2 regions of the Effusibacillus consociatus genome follow, and region 1 is predicted to be linked to the other one. Evidence: a T-box and tRNA genes for the amino acid it is inferred to sense, from the RefSeq annotation. Region 1 holds a T-box; the other holds one or more tRNA genes.
The links. A T-box is a leader RNA that pairs with one kind of tRNA and senses whether it is charged. The one in region 1 lies ahead of ACFO8Q_RS11340 (glycine--tRNA ligase), so its partner is inferred to be a tRNA-Gly.
Positions count from the first base shown of each region.

Region 1 (3,385 bases):
GGCTGCCTCCAGCAGATTTGGGGTGGTTAAGCCCTCTGTTATGTCCAACCCATTGATGGCCACAAACGCTTTGTCCACTCGAATCATGTTCAATGCTTGTTCCGCCAGGGGGCCCACAAGTGCCAGAGTTTCTCTCCGTAAGGTTCCGCCAATCATCATTACTTCAATTCCCGGAACACCTTCAAGCTCGTGCGCGATCATGATTGAATTGGTCACCATCGTTAACCGGGTAAGCGGTTTCAACTCTTTCGCCAAATGAAGAGTGGTTGTGCCCGAATCGAGAAGAATCGTATCGCCTTCTTCGATAAATTCAATCGCCTTTCTTGCAATCGCTTGCTTTTCTTTTAGAAACTTGTCTTCCTTCTCCACAAACGTGGGCTCGAAATTCACACTTTGTAAAGAAACGGCACCGCCATGCGTTCTTCGCAACAGCTTCGCTTCTTCCAATTCTTTCAAATCACGGCGTATTGTAGCCTCTGAGACCTCAAAAGACTGACATAGTTCCTGCACAGAAGCTCTCGAGTGCTGTTGAACGTATTCAAGAATTTTAATCTTTCGTTCTTCGCCATATAACATAGGGATCCCTCATATTGAAGAGTAGGTTGATCAACTCTGATCAAGAAACGATCGTTTATGATTATTTATGATCGATTTTGATTATAGTTGATATTATTTAAAAATTCAATGGGCAATTTTTGCAAAAGAAAAACCGGGGTCAAATGGCCCGGTTCGATATGCATCCCTAATTCCTGTCGTGCTATTTAAAACTTCACTTTCTCCAACAAGTAATCTTTCAATTCGCTGATCGGCATCCGCACCTGCTCCATCGAATCCCGCTCCCTAACCGTAACCTGACCGTCGGTTTGGGAATCGAAGTCATAGGTGATGCAGAAAGGTGTGCCGATTTCATCCTGGCGCCGGTACCGTTTCCCGATCGACCCGGATTCGTCAAAGTCGCAGTTGAATTCCGCCGACAGAATTTCATAAATCTTGATCGCGTCATCCGACAGTTTCTTGGAAAGCGGCAGAATTGCTGCTTTGACAGGAGCAAGGGCGGGATGGAAGCGAAGAACCGTCCGCTTATCCCCCTCACCGAGATCTTCTTCCTCGTAGGCATCTATCAGGAATGCCAAAGTGACCCGGTCTGCTCCCAACGAAGGTTCAATGCAATACGGAACGTATTTCTCGTTTGTTTCCGGATCCAAGTAATGGAAATCTTCACCGGAGTGTTCCATATGACGTTTCAGGTCAAAATCGGTCCGATCAGCAATTCCCCACAATTCCCCCCAACCAAACGGAAACTTGTACTCAATGTCAGTTGTCGCGTTGCTGTAATGGGACAGCTCTTCTGTAGTGTGATCACGCAATCTGATGTTTTGCTCTGTCATCCCAAGGCCGAGCAGCCAGCTGTAACAGAATTCACGCCAGTACTCAAACCACTTAAGGTCTTCTCCTGGCTTGCAGAAGAATTCAAGTTCCATCTGTTCGAATTCACGAGTCCGGAACGTGAAGTTACCAGGCGTGATTTCATTCCGGAAGCTTTTTCCGATCTGCGCAATTCCGAATGGCACTTTCTTTCTCATGGTGCGCTGCACGTTTTTGAAATTGACGAAAATTCCCTGGGCAGTCTCCGGACGCAAGAAAATTTCGTTGGCAGAAGATTCGGTTACGCCCTGGAAAGTTTTAAACATCAGGTTGAATTGACGAATCTCTGTAAAATCTTTCGCTCCGCAATCCGGACAAGCAATATCGTGCTCTTGGATCAAACGTGCCATCTGATCGAACGACAAGCCATCGACAATCAGCTCAATCCCTTTTTCAGCAAGCGCTCCCTCAATCAATTTGTCCGCACGGTGACGGGCTTTGCAATTTTTGCAGTCGATCATCGGGTCGTTAAAGTTCCCCACGTGCCCGGAAGCTACCCACGTTTGCGGGTTCATCAAGATTGCGGAATCGAGTCCCACATTGTACGGAGATTCCTGGATAAACTTTTTCCACCAAGCTTTTTTCACATTGTTCTTTAATTCTACGCCGAGCGGGCCATAATCCCAAGTGTTTGCCAAACCTCCGTAAATTTCAGAACCTGGAAAGATAAAGCCTCGATGCTTCGCCAATGCGACGATTTGATCCATAGTAACTCTTTGTTCACTCATTGATCCCACTCTCCAAAGTAAAAATAATAAAAACTCCCGTCCCGCATCCGAAAATGCAAGGGACGAGAGTTGGTCTCCCGCGGTTCCACCCTGATTGGCGTTCAGAACGCCCACCTTAGTTTGAAAAAGGCTCCAGACCGCCCTTCATGAACCGTCCATACCGGGCTCACACCATCCCCGGCTCGCTTGTATGGCAATCATTCACTACTCCTGTCCTTCACAGCCTGTATATGCAACTGTTGGCAAAAATCATAACAAAGGATGCATGCAAAGTCAATTCCTAAAGACCGTATCGATTCAATTGATCGAGAAATTGCCTCGATTTAAGATAAATTCCGCCCTGTTCCTCAAGATACTGGCGAAGAATTTTATCCAGCTGGTGTTTCACATCCTCACCAATGCTTATATTCCCCAACCTTGCGGGATCAATTATTTGAAACAGCCGCATCAGTTTTAACGCAGCCGGTTTTAACCGGACAGCATAGGGATCGGAATCATGACACTGTTGACAAAGCGGTCCGCCCTGCCGAATTGAAAATCGGATCACACTGTCGATTGATTTTCCGCAAAAGCTGCACTGCTCCAAGTTGGGTTGAATACCTGCAGCATACAGCATCTTCGTCTCGAAGATCCTTAACAGAACATCCGGATCTTTTCCCTCTGCCAGGTAGTGCAGCATATGTAAAAGAAACTGAAACGCACCGGGATACGGGATGCGTTCTTCCAGCACGCGATCCGTGAGTTCCGTCATACAAGCCGCATAGGTTGATAAAAAAATATCTTCCCTGATTGGACGAAACGGGTTGATCACATCCGCATGGGAAACGGAAAACATACCGGAATTCCCGCCAAATAACAACCAGTGTCCGTGAACAAACGGTTGTGAAACGGAGACCAAGCGGGATTGCGGTTTGTTGGCTCCTTTGGCGAGAACGGCTATTTTTCCATATTTAGCTGTCAATACGGTGACAATCTTGTTCGTTTCCCCGTAATCTATCGCCCGAAGTACAATACCTTCCGTCTTGTCCAAAGGCTGGATTCCTCATTTCTTCTCAATCTTCCGGAGATTGTATTCGGGATCCGTCACGGAAACTCCTTTACTCCTCTTCTGTAAAATCTTCCTCACTTCGACCGGCTGAGACTTCCTGCAAACCGTTAGCCTCGGATTCCTTGTACAAAAGATAAGCATCGATCTCACCTGTAGCACAAAAATAGCGCCACAAAAAGTCTCG
Region 1 covers NZ_JBHSHC010000093.1:85,203-88,587, reverse strand. Annotated here, with positions in the region: gene ACFO8Q_RS11345 (DeoR/GlpR family DNA-binding transcription regulator) at 1-576, opposite strand, end outside; gene ACFO8Q_RS11340 (glycine--tRNA ligase) at 762-2,132, opposite strand; T-box leader at 2,209-2,383, opposite strand; gene recO (DNA repair protein RecO) at 2,434-3,183, opposite strand; gene ACFO8Q_RS11330 (YqzL family protein) at 3,251-3,385, opposite strand, start outside.

Region 2 (3,385 bases), on a different contig from region 1:
ATAACAATGCTCTCAGATGATCTTCTTGGAACTCCTTAAAGAACTTGCCACTCGTTCTTGATTGACTAAAATGCAGTCCCGTTATGATCTCAGGATCAACTTCCCCTTTTGCAAAAAGTGAAGACCAGGACATAGCCCTGATCTTTACACCAACTACCCCCGAGATTTTTTCAAAACCATTGACGATATGCACTCCACATGTCCAGAAAACGTTCTTCGTCACAAGAATCTTCGGCACTAAGGAAACCGTATACGGGTAATGAAGGCCGTATCCCTATTTCAAGCATTTTGCTCAAGCGAATCGATCTTATGGATCTTCTTATTTACATGGATTGTAATCGTACCTTTGAACCCTGGAATAGTGGAATCAAGAATGGTTTTTAATGTGTAGGTAATCTCCTGTATAAATCGTCGTTTTTTTCCGATAAGTAGACCTCTTTCGCCTGAGGGCTGGAAACCTCGTAGTCTGAAAGGCTCTTTTTCAATCCCGTTTGGCTGTAGCAAAGTTCTGATTAATTGTAAGGACGGTCTCCACTGCATCGAGATCACGTTGTAACCCTGCAACATACTACCTTTTCAATGATTCCAAACACCGTTCTCGCAACAAACACTGCAAACTCACGTATTTCTCTTTCTGACTCTTCCGTATACTCCTTTTCAAGCAAATGAACAATTTCAAATTTCTCAGGCGGGACTATTTCTCGTAATCGGCTTAGGATATCCGTACATTCAGACCTTACTGTTTTAAACTCGGGCTGCTGTCTGTAGAAATCGTCAACCAATTTGTCCGCCAACAATTGAATCGCTACGTTCCGCATCAAATCCTCCCCCCTTGTGAGTGAGAGGATACCTCTCTTCCCCCCTATGCTGCAAGCATAAGTTCAGACCTGTTGACTTGCATGATCCAATCTACAAACGATAACAAAAAAGGAACCGATCTTTATATCGATCCCTGGTTACAACAGAGGGGGAGGGTTTGACATCTTATTAAAATGCTGGATATCTGGATATGTAACTTATACAAACGCAAAAGATATACCTTTTGCCGTACCTAGCCATTCCGTGTTCCTCACGCAGAATCACGTTAAGGTTTCGCTTACTACGACATAAGTATACCCCTATAGTTTCTGGAGCGGGCGATGGGAATCGAACCCACGCGACCAGCTTGGAAGGCTGGAGTTCTACCATTGAACTACGCCCGCGCACATTTATCTGGTCTACACAATTTCCCATCACTAGTAGGAATAAGTGCATACTGGCGGAGAGAAAGGGATTCGAACCCTTGAGACGCTGTTAACGCCTACACGATTTCCAATCGTGCTCCTTCGACCAACTCGGACATCTCTCCAAAATAAAATGGTCGGAATGCAGGGATTCGAACCCTGGACCTCACGCTCCCGAAGCGTGCGCGCTACCAAGCTGCGCTACATTCCGACATCCCCTACATTTTTGGATTTATTGGTGAAGACAAATTCTTAACGGAGACTATAAACATTGGTTGTGTGGTGCCGGAGGTGGGACTCGAACCCACAAAATCGCGATTTTGAGTCGCGCACGTATGCCAATTCCATCACTCCGGCAATATCAAAATATTCACTTGACTCCTCGTCCCTGTCGAGGTAATCTCGACTCACCAACCACGTCAAACTCTACCGCGTACCTACCAAACAAAAACGCAGCAGGTGAATTGAGGTTGGTTATTAGGAGGATGTGCGTAATCTTACCGCCAAAAGCGCGGTAACCTTTTCGGAGAATCTGCACGGGGATAGGCTTCATTGGCACTCGGTACGTACAATTTCGATTGCACACAATTTTGAGTCGTGCACGTATGCCAATTCCATCACTCCGGCATTAATTAAATTGGTGCGGTCGAGAGGACTTGAACCTCCACGAGCTTGCGCCCACAAGAACCTGAATCTTGCGCGTCTGCCAATTCCGCCACGACCGCAATTCAACCCCACAAAGTGAAGCAAAGCTTCACAGTTAATTCCGAGTACTTTGCGGGGACCCCGGAAAACTTGGCTGGGGTACTAGGATTCGAACCTAGGTATGACGGAGTCAAAGTCCGTTGCCTTACCGCTTGGCGATACCCCACCGGTAAATGGTGGCTCGAGGCAGAGTCGAACTGCCGACCTACGGGTTATGAATCCGTCGCTCTCACCAACTGAGCTATCGAGCCAGCTTGCGCACGAATGCGCTGATGTCGATGTTGCGACACGGATGTCGCGTCTTTATCGACGACATGAATTGTGGTGGAGGGAGAAGGATTCGAACCTTCGAAGGCGAAGCCAACGGATTTACAGTCCGCCCCATTTGGCCACTTTGGTATCCCTCCGCATGGAGCCACCTGCCGGAATCGAACCGGCGACCTCATCATTACGAGTGATGCGCACTACCGACTGTGCTAAGGTGGCATCACTACCAGTGGTGGCTCGGGACGGAATCGAACCGCCGACACGAGGATTTTCAGTCCTCTGCTCTACCGACTGAGCTACCGAGCCAAACAAACAATAATAGTGGCGGAGCTGACGGGATTCGAACCCGCGGTCTCCCGCGTGACAGGCGGGCATGTTAGGCCACTACACCACAGCTCCATTGTTGGTTGCGGGGACAGGACTTGAACCTGCGACCTTCGGGTTATGAGCCCGACGAGCTACCAACTGCTCCACCCCGCGATAGTACCTCATTTGCTCAATGAGGTGAATGGTGGAGGCTGACGGGATCGAACCGCCGACCCTCTGCTTGTAAGGCAGATGCTCTCCCAGCTGAGCTAAGCCTCCGGATACGGGCCCATCAAAGTGAAGCGAAGCGTTGCAGCAACACCGAGTACTTTGATGGGGACCCGGAAAATCACCAGAAAGATTCCGAGCTTTATATGGTGACGCGTACGGGATTCGAACCCGTGAATGCCGCCTTGAAAGGGCGGTGAGTTAAGCCGCTTCTCCAACGCGCCGAAGGAGTATGTCCACCATCATCACGATGGAGGGATTTCTCTGGAGCTTCCAACCAGAATCGAACTGGTGACCTCATCCTTACCATGGATGCGCTCTGCCGACTGAGCTATGGAAGCATGGATGGCTCCTCGAGTAGGGTTCGAACCTACGACCCTCCGGTTAACAGCCGGATGCTCTACCGCTGAGCTATCGAGGAACGATCAACTGGTGGAGATAAGCGGATTCGAACCGCTGACCCCCTGCTTGCAAGGCAGGTGCTCTACCAACTGAGCTATATCCCCAGAATTACCCCGTTAGTGAATCTCGGCGACTTGTCGCCTCGTTTCACTTATACCCGGATGGGTGAACAAGTCAAAGCGTTACAGTCAACACCGAGTACTTTATGGGGACCCCGGAACATCGGGGTGAATCATTATGGCGTGCCCTGAGAG
Region 2 covers NZ_JBHSHC010000149.1:38,350-41,734, forward strand. Annotated here, with positions in the region: gene ACFO8Q_RS21490 (hypothetical protein) at 546-818, opposite strand; tRNA gene ACFO8Q_RS21495 (tRNA-Gly) at 1,129-1,202, opposite strand; tRNA gene ACFO8Q_RS21500 (tRNA-Ser) at 1,257-1,348, opposite strand; tRNA gene ACFO8Q_RS21505 (tRNA-Pro) at 1,358-1,434, opposite strand; tRNA gene ACFO8Q_RS21510 (tRNA-Leu) at 1,504-1,580, opposite strand; tRNA gene ACFO8Q_RS21515 (tRNA-Leu) at 1,862-1,948, opposite strand; tRNA gene ACFO8Q_RS21520 (tRNA-Gln) at 2,020-2,094, opposite strand; tRNA gene ACFO8Q_RS21525 (tRNA-Met) at 2,103-2,179, opposite strand; tRNA gene ACFO8Q_RS21530 (tRNA-Tyr) at 2,251-2,335, opposite strand; tRNA gene ACFO8Q_RS21535 (tRNA-Thr) at 2,339-2,414, opposite strand; tRNA gene ACFO8Q_RS21540 (tRNA-Phe) at 2,426-2,501, opposite strand; tRNA gene ACFO8Q_RS21545 (tRNA-Asp) at 2,518-2,594, opposite strand; tRNA gene ACFO8Q_RS21550 (tRNA-Met) at 2,600-2,675, opposite strand; tRNA gene ACFO8Q_RS21555 (tRNA-Val) at 2,705-2,780, opposite strand; tRNA gene ACFO8Q_RS21560 (tRNA-Glu) at 2,877-2,953, opposite strand; tRNA gene ACFO8Q_RS21565 (tRNA-Thr) at 2,995-3,070, opposite strand; tRNA gene ACFO8Q_RS21570 (tRNA-Asn) at 3,076-3,150, opposite strand; tRNA gene ACFO8Q_RS21575 (tRNA-Ala) at 3,160-3,235, opposite strand; tRNA gene ACFO8Q_RS21580 (tRNA-Arg) at 3,370-3,385, opposite strand, start outside.
Region 2: it encodes a tRNA-Gly, which carries the amino acid that the T-box ahead of ACFO8Q_RS11340 (glycine--tRNA ligase) is inferred to sense. The anticodon was not compared.